2 regions of the Clostridium cylindrosporum DSM 605 genome follow, and region 2 is predicted to be linked to the other one. Evidence: a T-box and tRNA genes for the amino acid it is inferred to sense, from the RefSeq annotation. Region 2 holds a T-box; the other holds one or more tRNA genes.
What was found. A T-box is a leader RNA that pairs with one kind of tRNA and senses whether it is charged. The one in region 2 lies ahead of metG (methionine--tRNA ligase), so its partner is inferred to be a tRNA-Met.

Region 1: it encodes a tRNA-Met, which carries the amino acid that the T-box ahead of metG (methionine--tRNA ligase) is inferred to sense. The anticodon was not compared.

What each region holds. Positions count from the first base shown of each region.
Region 1 covers NZ_LFVU01000024.1:7,148-14,904, forward strand. The annotation lists gene ftsH (ATP-dependent zinc metalloprotease FtsH) at 1-943, opposite strand, end outside; gene hpt (hypoxanthine phosphoribosyltransferase) at 1,064-1,606, opposite strand; gene tilS (tRNA lysidine(34) synthetase TilS) at 1,606-2,970, opposite strand; gene spoIIE (stage II sporulation protein E) at 3,109-5,499, opposite strand; tRNA gene CLCY_RS05615 (tRNA-Met) at 5,817-5,893, opposite strand; tRNA gene CLCY_RS05620 (tRNA-Met) at 5,906-5,981, opposite strand; tRNA gene CLCY_RS05625 (tRNA-Leu) at 5,991-6,079, opposite strand; gene CLCY_RS05630 (S1 domain-containing RNA-binding protein) at 6,279-6,683, opposite strand; gene CLCY_RS05635 (FtsB family cell division protein) at 6,767-7,048, opposite strand; gene yabQ (spore cortex biosynthesis protein YabQ) at 7,099-7,659, opposite strand; gene yabP (sporulation protein YabP) at 7,675-7,757, opposite strand, start outside.
Region 2 covers NZ_LFVU01000004.1:186,911-194,667, reverse strand. The annotation lists gene CLCY_RS03025 (methyl-accepting chemotaxis protein) at 1-231, opposite strand, end outside; gene CLCY_RS03020 (methyl-accepting chemotaxis protein) at 367-2,379, opposite strand; T-box leader at 2,764-2,970, shown strand; gene metG (methionine--tRNA ligase) at 3,043-4,992, shown strand; gene CLCY_RS03010 (TatD family hydrolase) at 5,936-6,697, shown strand; gene CLCY_RS14035 (3D domain-containing protein) at 6,857-7,757, shown strand, end outside.

The sequences.
Region 1 (7,757 bases), on a different contig from region 2:
CAAGTATATCTGGTCTGTTAGTTGCAGCAATCATAATGATTCCTTCATTAACTCCAAATCCATCCATCTCTACAAGAAGCTGATTAAGAGTTTGTTCTCTTTCATCATGTCCTCCGCCAAGACCTGCTCCTCTTTGTCTACCAACGGCGTCAATTTCATCTATAAATATTATACATGGGGCATTTTTCTTAGCGTTTTCGAATAAATCTCTAACTCTAGATGCTCCAACCCCAACAAACATCTCAACAAAATCTGAACCACTTATACTAAAGAAAGGAACTCCTGCTTCCCCTGCAACTGCCTTTGCAAGTAAAGTCTTTCCTGTCCCTGGAGGACCAACAAGTAGTACTCCCTTTGGTATTCTAGCACCAAGTTCTATGTATTTTTTAGGTTGCTTTAAGAAATCTACTATTTCTTGAAGTTCTACCTTCTCCTCATCTGCTCCGGCAACGTCATTAAAAGTTACTTTCTTCTTATCACCTGTAGCAAGTTTTGCCCTGCTTTTACCGAAGTTCATAACTCCCTTTCCACCGCCACCTTGTGATTGCTGCATAAAGAAAAACAAGAATCCTATCATCATTACAATAAGTAATAAGTTAGGTAGAAGTGATAACCATATTGGGTATTTCGTTGGTGCTATAAATTCTACACTTATTTTCTCATTATGTGTTCTATTGTAATCTGTCATAAGCTTTTGGAATTCTGTAGGTGACCCTAAAGTTACCATAAACTTAGTTCCGTTTTTAAGCTGTCCTGTTGCCTGTAAGTCCTCAAGACTTACAACTAATTTGCTAACCTCACCTTTATCAAGCTTCGTTACCAATGTAGAATAAACTAATTTTTCTTTCTTTGGAGCTGCGTTTGAATATAAAGTTACAGCTATAACTAAGGCAGTAATAATAAAAAACCAGGCCATTAAGCTTTTAAATAAGGACTTCTTCATTCTGGCCCCCCTTTCTAATTATAAGCCATACTATTTAGTAGGCTATTGCTTTATAGCTTTACCTATTATTATATCACAAAGTAGGATTATCATTCCACAAATAAGAAATTTTTCTGTTAATTACTTATCTGAGTATACTTCTTCTTTAGGTACACCTATATAAGGAAGTTGTCTAAATCTATCCGCATAGTCAATTCCATAACCTACTATAAAATAATCAGGTATTACAAATCCAGTATAGTCAGACTTTATATCAGCATTTCTTCTTTCTGGTTTGTCTAATAAGCAACATACCTTTAATGTTTTTGGCTTTCTTCCTTTTAAGTACTCACATAGGTATTTAAGTGTCGTACCTGTATCTATTATATCTTCTATAATAAGCACGTCTTTTCCTTCTATATCATAGTTAAGATCTTTAAGAATTCTAACAACACCTGATGATTTTGTTGAGTGTCCATAGCTTGAAACAGCCATAAAGTCAATTTCAACCTCTACATCCATTTCTCTTATTATATCTGATAGAAATACAACTGATCCCTTAAGTATCCCTATACAAAGAACTTTTTTCCCCTCGTAATCCTTTGAGATTTGCTTAGCAAGTTCTCTAACCTTTTCTTTAATTTGATCCTCAGTATATAGTACCTCTTTAATTAAATTATCCATTACTTGCACTCCTTAACTTTTACTTTAAGTATTTTATTTGTTGAATTATCTATTTTATATGATTTAGATTCTTTTATAAATGGTATAACAAGAACTTCGCTACCTACTGCAATAATAGGAATTGAATCTCGAACTTCTCTTTGAATCTTCATATCAATAAATATATCCTTCAATTTTTTCTTTCCATTTAGGCCCTTTAAGTACATATAGTCACCATTTTGTCTTAGACGCACTACTACTTCACCACTAATCTTATCTAAATCAAAATACTTTGTAGTAGAATCCGCTAAGTCCATTTCCTCTCTATTAATTATAGAAGAATCTATAGAGTAACCATTAATAATTATTCTTCCTTTCAAAATGTTATGACTTATAAAGTCAACTTCTTTTGATTTTTTTTCCTCAAGTATAATATTAAAGACTCCATAATTAATTCTTAAAACTAATCCCTTTTTAATATCTAGTTTCTTTCCAGATTCTCCTTTATTAATTAGATTTATGATTAGATCTATATGCTTTGACTCTATCCCCTTAAGACTTTTAAATGTAGATTCAATAATGCACCTTAAAACTCTTCTTTTCATTGCTATATGCAGTTTATTAAATTCTTCTAAGCTATATCCATTTTCTCTTTTTATATTCTTAACCATTTCTCTAGCTAAGGAAGTTATCATATCTTCTTCGTCTCTTGCTATGTGAGAATTAGCATGTAAATTCTCTAAAATATTCTTATTAAAGTTTTCTTTTATATATGGAATAACCTTAAGTCTTATTTTATTTCTCGTATATATTTCCTCTAAATTAGTACTATCTATAACTGGATTTAAATTATTATCTATGCAGTACTTCTCTATTTCTTCTCTCCTGCAATTTATAATAGGTCTTATAATATTTTCACGAACTGGAGATATACCTCCCATTCCAGATATAGAAGTTCCTCTTAGGATTCTCATAATAATAGTTTCAGCGTTATCATTTAAATTGTGAGCTAGGGCTATTTTCCCTCCTCCAATCGAATCTAAAATATCATTAAAAAATTCATAGCGAACCTTTCGCCCTGCCTCTTCAGATGATATTTTATTTTTCTTAGCTAAGGAATTTACATCTACCCTTAGAAGATGAAAGGTAATGTTATTTTCCCTACTGAATAACCTTGAAAACTCCTCATCACGAGTTGCTTCTTCTCCCCTTATCATATGATTAACATGAGCCGCATGGATTGATAAATTATATTCATCCTTTAAGCTTAATAATATATGAAGTAGACTTAGTGAATCTGGTCCACCTGAAAATCCAACTACTATATTATCGCCATGGCTTATCATATTGTTAATTTCTATAGTATTCTTTACCTTACATAACATTTTTATCACCACTTATTCCTTTAGTAGTTACATTATTATAATAGAGTTTTTCACGTAAAAACTCAATATATAATTTAACAAATTAAAAAACACAGAGATATTACGTATTATACCTTAATATCTCTGTGTTTTATTTCGCTATATTACCTTCCAAACCTTACTTACTATAACAGTCATATCATCTGCGTCATATTCATTAACGTAGGATTTGGCTTTCTTTAGAATATAATCAGCTACATCCTTTGGATTCCCACTATCATATTCTGATAAAGCCTTGGTAACCCAATCATTTTTCATATCCTCCTTAGCATCAGAAACCCCATCTGAAACCATAATTATCATATCTCCATTTCTAACTTCTAAAATGTTTGTTTCAAAATCAACATTGTCTAAAATTCCAACAGGTATACTTGAACTTTTTAAAACTTCAACTCCTCTTGATGTTTTAATATATGTAGGCGCTGCCCCTATTTTTACAAACTCACCTATTCCGTTATATAAGTCTAAAATAGCCATATCTATTGTTGCAAATCTTTCATCACTATCACCAAGTATTAATACTGAGTTTATTGCCTTTATAGCAGTATCTCTATCAAAACCCGCCTCCATAAATTTTTCCAGAAGTGAAATTGTCGCTTTACTTTCATTAGATGCTATAGCTCCACTTCCCATTCCGTCACTAAGTCCTACAAGATACCTTCCACTTCCTATATCCCCAAATGTATAACTATCTCCTGAAACCTCATCTCTAGATAATTTTGCAATTGCTGTTTTAACAGTGTATTTTTCCTCTTCAACTAATTTTATTTGATGTATATTATTATCTACCATTGCCCCTGAAAGATTAGATGTACATAATCTTCTATCTAAAACTTTACTGATAACCGAGGTATAGTTACAAACATTAACATCATTTCCATCATTTGCATCTATATAAACTATTACCTCAAAACGTCCCTTTTGGCTTTTAACTGCAAAAACCTCACTAAACTTTAGACCCTCTGACCTTAATGCATCCTCAATATCTATTTCCTTTTCATTTTTAATCTCTATTACATTAGTTGCTTCTTCAACCATAGTATTTACTACAGAGGATACACCCCTTATTTGTTCCGCTAGTACCATACGAGAATTCGCAAGCTTATTTCTCCACCTACTGTTTATTCTAAAAACCTCAAATACATTATTTGTTTGTCTTGTTAGCTCATGTGGTCTTAAACATTTTTTCTGAAGAGAGTCTGGAATATCTTGAACAGAAATCTTTCCTCTTTTCTCAACTTTGCTTAAAAGCTGTATAAATGAATTACTTGTATGATATATCTCACTATCCCAGCATGTATTTCTATTTTCACATGTAAAACAAACTTTATCTGCTAATTGTTCTACCATAGCATTTATGTCTGTTTTATTAGAAAGTTGATTAGTAAAGCTTTGTTCTAACACATTCGAAAGTCCTCCAAGGGCTCCTGATACCATACTAAGTCTTGATGCCATAACATCATTTACCCTCTGGAGATATAAATCACTCCGAGTTTCAGCTTTTTCATATTCTACTTTATTATTAAATACAACTAATTTTTCTAATTTTCTTTTTGGAGATATTAGAAAAATTACGGTACCTACAACAGAATCTATTAATAGCGGCTGCATATCTGCAAATGTAGATGTATAAAATGATAGTATAGCAGCAGAAAGTATAAATGCTACAGATGCAAGTATTTTTCCAAAGTCCTTAAAAACTCCTGCGATTAATCCACAAAAGCCAAATACACCTATTGTAAATGGCATAGTAGTATCAGCTATTCCTGATACAAGTCCAAGGGTTATACCCATGGCGGCTCCAAGTGTTGCCCCTTCTAGAAATCCACATGTTAATGCAAGTGTAAATGCTACAATATTTTTCAAGGATAATCCCATATAACTTATATCAAATGTTCCTGCAACTGCAATGGCAATAATAAGTGCCATACATACTAACTCTTCAGTAGTAAGTTCTTTTTTATTCTTTTTAAAAAAACATACTGGAACACCATATGAGAATATAAACCCAAAAGCAACTACTATAACACTTTCAAACAAAGTTATAAGTATATCATATGGAATCATACTTCCTGAAATAAATTTATAATATACAAATATATTAACTAATGAATTTATAATGAAGGTGCAGGCACTTATTCTAAATATATTAAACTTATCATCTTTCTTAATCATAAGTCCTATTGCCATTATAAGCATTAAGGAAACAGCGTGGGAAAACCCTAAATAACCGTTAAACGTGCTTATATATCCAATAGCAGTAATAAATCCCGTCGCTACTGCTGCTCTAATTCCTAAGAGCCCATAGGCTGATATAAAGAAAGCTAGTCCAAATGGCATAAACATTTTCAACATTATAACCCTTGATGCAAAAAAAGCACATGTATAAAAAAGCAACGCGTTAACTGATATTAATTCCCCAACAATACCTTTTTCTCTAGATAATTTTGTGGTAACCCTTTTGTATGTCATTAACTCTTCCTTGTACATTCTCGTAACCCCCTCATTTATTCCATACACATATATCTCAAATCTCTTTAATCGTGATTTCATTTTATCAATAAGGTGTCCATTATTTTGTCATTAAAACTCCCTAGACTTGAAAAACTTTCTGACATAAAGTAAATGTTTTTTATTATGAGAATATACACTTCGACTAAAAAAATTCTTTATTGATATAATATTTTTAGTTATGCTAGGAAAAAACCGTGAATTGTAAATGAATTTAATCCGAATATATTTTAGAAATGATTCATAGAATATAGATAATCAAAAAATAAAAAAAGCACTGATTAATCAGTGCTTTTTGGTGGCGGCGGAGGGAGTCGAACCCCCGACCCTTCGGGTATGAACCGAATGCTCTGGCCAGCTGAGCTACGCAGCCACGTTATAAAGTTGGTTGCGGGAAGAGGACTCGAACCTCTGACCTTCGGGTTATGAGCCCGACGAGCTACCAACTGCTCCATCCCGCGATATTAAAGTGGTGCCGGAGACCGGGGTCGAACCGGTACGGTCGATGAGGACCGCAGGATTTTAAGTCCTGTGCGTCTGCCTGTTCCGCCACTCCGGCGAGTTACTTTAGCGACTTATCACCTTTCAGTGTTTCTCGCTTTCGTTAATGTCTCTCGCTGACATGATTAATTATATAACGTCTTTAAAAAATAGTCAACACTTTTTCAAAACTTTTTTTAATTTTTTTTCAAAAGGGCTTGTAGCAAGGGTTTAGATGACTTTTTACAAATAAAAAAAGGCATATAATATGCCTTATGTTACCTTTTTGAATATCCGCCTTTTCTTTTTGAATCTTGTCCTCTTTTAAGATCTTGCATCTTCTCTTCGCTTTCCTTAGTAAACTTAGACATCATATCTTCAAATGAAAGTGATGAAGTCTTTCTTTTTTCTTTATCCCAGTCGATTTCAACAGGCTTTTGACTAACTTTATCAGCTGGTACCTGTCTAATTGATAAACTCATTCTTCCATTGTCATCTACACCGATAACCTTCACCTTAACTTTATCTTGCTCCTTAAGGTGCTTCTTTATATCTTTTATATAAGCATTAGAGATTTCTGAGATATGAACAAGACCTGTTTTTCCACCTACTTCAACGAATGCTCCGAAGTTTGTAATGTTCACCACTGTGCCTTCTAAAATGCTTCCAACCTGTAGGGTCATACTAAAAAACTTCCTCCCTTAACTGTTATAATTGATTTTAATTATATCCGAATTTAAACACCTAGTCAATTTATATTAGGGTTTTATTTAGCCTTATTTTGATCTATAAAAAGAATCTCTCCTTCTTTGATCATACCAAGCTTTTCCCTAGCTAAAATTTCACTATAGTCTTCTGATTTGGATTTTGCAAGTCTCTCCTTTAGTTGCTGATTTTGTACTTTGAGATTTTGTTTTTGTTTCTCATATGATTCATAATCATTGCTTAATCTATTAATAATACTTTGCTGTTTTGTAAGTAATACTCCAAAGAAAATAATTACAACTAGCCAAAATAACTTAAATCCCTTTTTCTTTCTTTTCTTCACTTTAATCCCCTTCTTCATAAATTGTATTCAAGCCCTTTTATGTAGTTTCCTTATTTCTTAATCTTTTCCTGTCTATTCTTATTCAGGAATCTTCTCTCTTTTTTATTCTTCTTAAGGGCGCTTTTTTCCTTCTTTTGCATATCTTTTTCAGTAGTATCAATATGGGCCTTATTTTCTATCCTTCTTTTATGTATGTCGCCACTTGCCACCTTAATGTTAACCCATAAAAAACTAAAAGCATGACCAAGTAATTTAAATGGTATCAATAATACATTTTTTATTATACTAAATACATTAGATATAATAAGTAAAATTCTTATTAAGATAATCTTAAATATTTTTGATATAAACTTAAAATAAAATAAAAGTCCCACTATTATTCCTACAAAAGTATAGTATCTCAGTTCCCCATTATTTGTAGCCATTAAAAATACAAACACTACTATTGATTGAAGTATCCAAAATAGTATGTCTGAAAATGCAGCCATTATCTTATTTGGCGGACTTATTCCTCGAATAATTCTGTATATATCAAACATTACTCCTACTAATACTCCTGCTATAATTGTGGAAAAAAAGTATCCTAACTGAGTTTCTATGCTTAATATCATAAAAAACCTCCAGGGTTATTTAAACATCTTTTTTAAGATGCTCTCTTTTTTCGTTTTATCCTTTGATACATATGCTAAAGAATTTATAAAACCATCTA
Region 2 (7,757 bases):
AGGGTTTGTTGCAAGTAATTCAAGTACTTTAAGTTCCTCTTGAATTCCACTTTCTACCGTAGAAGCTGCTTGCTTAGCTACTTCTGGTAATGTTTTATTTGCAGTTTTTATTATAGATTGTTTGGAAACTATAATTGATATTAAAGATAGTCCTAAACATATCAATACTATTAGCATTATTATGCTTACTAGCATTTGTTGCTTTAGGCTTTTAAATTGTACTAGTTTCATAACATTACCCCCAAATAAATATTTTAAAAAAATATTAATAATATCGTAAATCTTCAAAACATAATACAAAGTAGGACTAGTATGTAAAAACTTCAAATACTATAACAAAGGTATCCTGAAAAAGACCTATTATAATTAATTAATCTTAAATTTTGTTACATTGTTCATTAATTTTTGGCTCATATCTGATAATAATGCAAGTGAATCTTCAATATTTTTAGCTGATGTACCCATGTCCGCAGTAGAAGCTGCTATTTCCTCAGAGGATGCTGATACTTCCTCAGCAATTGCAGATGCGCCTTCTACCTTAGATAGAATTACTTCTTTACTTTCGTTTAAGTGCGCTATTGATTTGTTAGCTTCATGCATTTTAGGAGTAATATCGTCTACAGCCTGTGTAATAGTCTTAAAGGATTCTATAGCTGTGTATATATTCTCTTCCTGAGCGCTAAGTTCTGTATTTACTATATCAGTAGCATTTGCCATACGCTCTGTATCTGTGGAAATTTGTTCGATTAAGCTTGAAATATTAACCGATGAGGTTTTACTTTGTTCAGCTAGCTTCCTTATTTCGTCGGCTACCACTGAAAATCCTCTACCAGCTTCTCCAGCTCTTGCTGCTTCGATTGCTGCGTTAAGTGCTAATAAGTTAGTTTGATCTGAAATTTGATTTATTAGATTAGTGATTGTGTTAATTTTTAGAATGTTTTCTTCGACGTTTTTCGTTTTTATAATGAGGTCCCTAAATACCTCATTAACATTTTTTATAGATATTACGAGATTATCCATGTCTATACTACTATTATCGGCCATATTTTTAATATCTACGGTACTAGTATCAACATTTTTTATAAGGTCGATCATATCACTTAGTTTATTGCTAAAGTCTTCAATTATAGAGGTTATGTCAACAAGATCACCTGCTTGTTCTGTATTTCCCTTAGCAACATCATTTGTTGCAACAGTTATATCTTCACTTGATGAAGCTAATTCCTGGGAGATTCCATGGATAGTGTTTATTTGTTGATCTATGCTTGATGAGCTGCCTTCTACATCATGTAACATGTGTAAAATTGATTCCTTCATAGTGTTTATAGCCTTAACCATACTTCCTATTTCATCTTTTCTAGAAAGAAGCTTATCTGATATCTCTCCAGTTAAGTCTCCGTTTGCAATAGTCTCAAGTTCACTTACAGAATTATTAATAGGTTTTGTAATAGACTTTGAAATTAAATATGCAATTGCAGCACCGATTATGATAAATAAAATGGACACAACTACTATACTTTTTGTTAGTGTAGTAATTGAAGCTAGAACCTCACTTGACTCAACATCTATTCCAAGTGACCAACCTGCACTTTTTATAGGAGAATAACCTATATAGTGTTCAACTCCATTAGACTTGTATTTAGCAGCGGATTTTTTTCCTGAAACCATTTCTTTTTCAATATCTGCAATTTCCTTTAGAGATGAATCCTTCTCAGAATTTTTTATGTTATTGCTTTGAGACATTACAAGATCCTTATTTTCACTTGCAATTAATGTACCATCCTTACTTATAATATATGCTTTACCTGTTTTTCCGAGATTAATAGAACTTGTATAAGCACTTAATGCATCACCGCTTCTAACTGATTGTAAAACCCCTACTAAGGAACCATTTTTTATTATAGGAACAGAATATATAACTATGAGTTTACCATTAGCTTTACTAATTAAAGGATCAGAAACGTTAGGTGTACCTGATATTGCCTTTTCATATCCTATTTGACCCTTAGAATTAAAAGTGTCACCACTAGTATTAATGCCATTACCAGCAGCATCTACTATAGCCATATCTAAATGTCCACTTCTAGTTTTTTCTTTGTTTAGTAGCTCCATTTTAATGTTTATAGGAGCCTTTTCATCACCTAAAGTAGGATTCAGAGAAAATAGTTCTAATACTTTAAGTTGTTGGTTTATCTCAGCTTCTATAGTTTTTGAAGCTTGATCTGCTATTTCAGGTAGATCAGTATTTACTGTTTTTATAATAGCATTTTTAGATATTATATTTGAAATTATAGCTATACCTAAACATACTATAGTTATCAGTAGAATTATACTTAACAGCATTTGTCTACTTAAACTTTTAAATTGAATTTTTAGCATTTGTATTACCCCCTTTAAATAAATATTAAAAATAAATCAAAAAAATTAGTTATCGACTAAAATAGAAGCGTTTATAATAATTTTCGATTAAAAATGTAAAAAATATATATGTATATCGACTTTATACAGTAAAAAAGTGAAAATACTGTTGAAACAGTTGGAATTTGCTCGACAATTAAGAATATTATAGTGAATTTGTTCAAAATAATTCGCTATTTGTAACAGTGAAAATTAGGCTAGAGTTGTAATTGACTCTATTTACATTTTGATATAACATAATGATAAGAGAATTCTTTTTATCCGATAACTTAGCTACGCTAAGTTCCTGGATAAGGACATCTAAGAATCCGTTGGAGTAAAACTACTACTGATTTAAGAATTCTGTTTATAGCTACGAAGGAAAGAGTACTATAATGTGTATCTTCAAGAGAGTCGGGTTAGGTGAAAGCCGATAGAATGTGTATTATAGGAAGATGGCTCCTGAGCTTTTTGGCTGAATCTAATTTAGTTTAGGTCAAAACGGTTGCACCGTTATAGCACTTAAGGTCATTAAGATGAATTAGGGTGGTAACGCGGCGCTTCGCCCCTAGGATACTAGGGGTGGGGCTTTTTTATTTTTAAGTAACTTTTAGGGGAAACCCTATATAGAATGGAGGAATAATAATGACAAAGAAACCTTTTTACATTACTACTCCTATATATTATCCAAGTGATAAACTACATATAGGAAATACATATTCAACAGTTATTGCAGATGCAATTGCTAGATACAAAAGACTTGCAGGATACGATGTTATGTTCTTAACTGGAACAGATGAGCATGGTCAAAAGATTCAAAGAAAAGCAGAGGATAAAGGGGTAACTCCTAAGGAATACGTAGACGAGATAGTAGCTGGTATTCAAGACCTTTGGAAGGTAATGAATATATCTAATGACAAGTTCATAAGAACAACTGATGATTATCATATAGCAGCAGTTCAAAAGATATTCAAAAAACTTTATGATCAAGGTGATATATACAAGGGGCATTATGAAGGAAAGTATTGTACACCTTGTGAAACTTTCTTCACAGAAACACAATTAGTAGATGGAAAATGTCCAGACTGTGGAAGAGATGTTGAAGAGGCTAAGGAAGAAGCATACTTCTTTAAGCTATCTAAATACCAAGATAGACTACTTAAGCATATAGAAGAAAACCCAGGGTTCATAGAACCAGTTAGTAGACAAAACGAAATGATAAACAACTTCATAAAGCCAGGACTTGAGGATTTATGTGTATCAAGAACTACATTTAACTGGGGAATTCCTGTAACATTTGATACTGACCACGTTGTATATGTTTGGATAGATGCACTTTCAAACTACATAACAGCACTTGGGTATAGTTCAGAAAATGAAGAAATGCTAGAAAAGTTCTGGCCAGCAGATGTTCACATAGTAGGAAAAGATATTATAAGATTCCATACTATTATATGGCCATCTCTATTAATGGCACTAGACATGCCACTACCTAAAAAGGTATATGGACATGGTTGGCTATTAGTTGACGGTGGAAAAATGTCAAAGTCAAAGGGTAATGTAGTAGACCCAATTCTACTTTCAGAGCACTTCTCAGTAGACGCTGTTAGATACTACCTACTTCGTGAAGTATCATTTGGAAGTGACGGACAATACACAAGTGAAAACTTCATAAAGAGAACAAACTCAGACCTTGCAAATGACCTTGGAAACCTTGTTTCAAGAACACTTCAAATGATAGTAAAATACTTTGATGGTAATATCTCAAAGGGACTTATTGAAGATGAATTTGATGAAGCTTTAAAGAGTTTTGCAGAGGAAACTGTTAATAATGTGGATAAGTTCATGGACAATTTAAAGGTTAATGATGCTGTTGAATCAGTTATGAAGCTTGTAGCTAGAGCGAACAAGTATATAGATGAAACTGCACCATGGGTACTAGCGAAGGATGAAGCAAATAGTGAAAGACTAAAGGGTGTACTATACAACCTAACTGAAGCTATAAGATTTATAAGCACACTTATATCACCATTCCTTCCAGACACAGCAGTTAAGATAAACTCACAGTTCAAGTTTGAAGAAAATATTCTTACACTAGACAGCATAAAAGTATTCGGGGATATAGACTTTAACCTAAGCATTGAAAGAGGAGAAGTAATGTTCCCAAGAATAGACGTAGAAAAGAAGCTAGAAGAACTAGACAAGATAAGAGAAGAAATGCTAAAGGCTCAAGGAGTAGAAAAGAGAGAAATAATCCCTATAAAAGAAGAGATAACAATAGATGACTTCTCAAAGATAGACCTTAGAGTAGTAAAGGTACTAGAGTGCGAAAAGGTAAAGAAAGCTGATAAGCTACTTAAGCTAACAGTGGAACTAGGAGGAGAAACTCGTACAATAGTTTCAGGAATAGCTAAGCACTATGCACCAGAGGACATAATAGGTAAAAAGGTTATACTAGTAGCTAACCTAAAGCCAGCAAAACTACGTGGAATAGAATCACATGGAATGATACTTGCAGCATCAACAGATGATGATTCAATACTAGAAATTCCAATGATAAATAAGGATATTCCATCAGGAAGCCAAGTAAGATAGATATAAAAATTTAAGGCCGCTTACATGAAAATGTCAGCGGCCTTCTTTTATGTAAATTTGAATAGTTTAAAGTGGGGTTGAAAATGCTCAAAAGGTACCGAATTTGGATTTGTTAAATCTACAAATATAGAATCCAAAAATTATGAAATTAATATTATTATAGAATTTATATGTTAAGGATTTTTTTGTATTTACAGATATTTTTATGAATCAAAAAATACATACCAAAAAAAGCGTATATATAATAGAAGGGATTTTTTTAAATAAGGCCATATTACATTTATTAGAAGTGGGGATAATTAGTATATAGTTGATAGTTTTTACAATTTAAATCAATATATAGTTTTTATATATGTTCTAGGTAATTAAAAAATTAAAAACTAAACCTCGAATTTAAAAGTTGTTTTAGATACACATCCTTACAAGAGCGCAAACCTAGATGAAAAACAAACTTAAAAAAATTTTTTTAAACAATTGTAAATAAAAACTTTAAAGATTTGAAAAATGTTGTGTAGAAAATTGAAGTGAATATTTTTACAGTATTATCTGAATATTATGACATAGATAATTGTAAAGTTTTGGATGAAATTTTGTGTGGATAATTGTGGTAAATAAGTTTTAGGTTATTTGTGATTTACTGTAAATAAAGGCTTTGACAATCTCTCCTGTTATTTAGAGTTATCCACATGGGTAAAATAGCCATTTTCAAATTATGTTGAATTTCACAAAAAATATGCAGTGATAATATTATGTCATAACTTAGGACAAAATGTAAAAAAATGTGTTAAAAGGCAGGAAATTTTGGTTATTGTTAACAAAATGTTCACACACTATACTGATTTGTAAATTTGCCTTTTAATTCTCTTACTGTTATAATGAGCGAAGTAAATAAATTAGGCTAGTTTTCTGACAGTGTTACAAGCGCAAAAGGAGAATTTAAGTTATGATATTTGATTCACATGCTCACTATGATAGTGAGATGTTTAATGAAGACAGAAACGATGTTATAGATAAGATAAATAAAGCAGGGGTAACTAGAGTACTTAATTGTGCAGCGAATCTTAAGGGCTGTGAAGATACTCTAAGTCTTACTTCAAAACATGATTTCTTCTATGGTGCACTAGGAGTGCATCCACACGATGCAGAGGAGCTGCTAGGTGGTATTAACATACTAGGGGACATGTTTGGTAAGAGTGATAAGATACTTGCTGTAGGAGAAATTGGACTTGATTACTACTATGACATTTCAGATAGAGAGATACAGAAAAAAATATTCAGAGAACAAATGGTACTTGCAAGGGATTTAAATCTTCCAGTAGTGATACACGACAGAGACGCTCATGAGGACACATTAAAAATCTTAAAGGAATTTAAGAGCGTCAAAGGGGTACTTCATTGCTACTCAGGAAGCCCGGAATTTGCGAAGGAAGTACTAAAACTTGATTATTATCTTGGTTTCACAGGTGTGATTACATTTAAGAATGCTAGAAAATCTCTAGAGGTATTAGAACAAACTCCTCTAGACAGAATATTGGTTGAGACAGATTGTCCATACCTAACACCTGTTCCTAATAGAGGAAAAAGAAATGATTCCTCTTACTTAATTCATACTTTAAATGTTATGGCTAAGACCATAGGAAAGACTTACAACGAGACATGTCAACTAACATTTGAAAATGCCTCAAATCTATTTGGTTTAAAATAGATGGAATACTTTTGCTGGTTTACTAATAATATATTTAGTAAATGCCAATAGGCTTATGAATTTTGATACGTACCCCTAAATTGAGTAACCGAGAATTATCAAGGTGAAGAAGAGAAGAGGCCTATCTCTATCTTCAGTCAACGAAAGGGAGGTAAAAATATGACTAAACTAAAGGAAACACTAAAAGGACCCTCGGGGCAGAAGATTCTTATCGCATCATTAATTCTAATGCTTGTGGTTTCATTCTTCGTAATCGCAGGGAAAAGAAAAAAAGTAACACTAGCATATGATGGAAGGATAGACATCCTTACAACAAACAAAAGCACAGTTAAGGGACTTATCGAGGCACAAAATATAGTGCTAGATAAAGAAGATAAGATATCCCATTCACTAGATAGTAACCTGGAAAAGGATATGAAAATAAGTATAAAAAGAGCAGTTCCTATAAAGGTTGAAGAAGCAGGAAAGCTAAAGGAAATAAAAACAACAGCTACTACTGTTTCTGATATGCTAAAGGAAGAAAAGTTGAGCATTAGTGCTCTAGACAAAATTAATCCAGGTGTGACAGCGAAAATTCAACCAAACATGAAGATAAATATAACTAGAGTAACTGAGAAATTAGAAGCAAATTCAGAGACTATTCCTTATACTATAAAAAAGCAAGATGATAAGTCACTTTCACCAGGAACAACAAAGGTTGTTAAAGAAGGTGCTAACGGTAGACGTGAAATAGTCTTTAAGTCAGTATACGAAAACGGAAAATTAATTAGTAAACAAAAGATAGAAGAAAAGATAGTTGTAAAACCAGTAAATAAGTTAATAGCATCAGGACCTAAGAAGGTAGTCCTAACAGCCTCAAGAGGGGGATTGGACTTCACATATAAGAGTATTATGACAATGACTGCTACAGCTTATTCACAGGCACCATACGACCCAACTGGTGGAGGAAGTATAACAGCATCAGGTACTAAGGTTATAAGAAATCCTAAAGGTATTAGTACTGTTGCAGTTGATCCAAGAGTAATTCCACTAGGAACAAAGGTTTATGTTGAAGGGTACG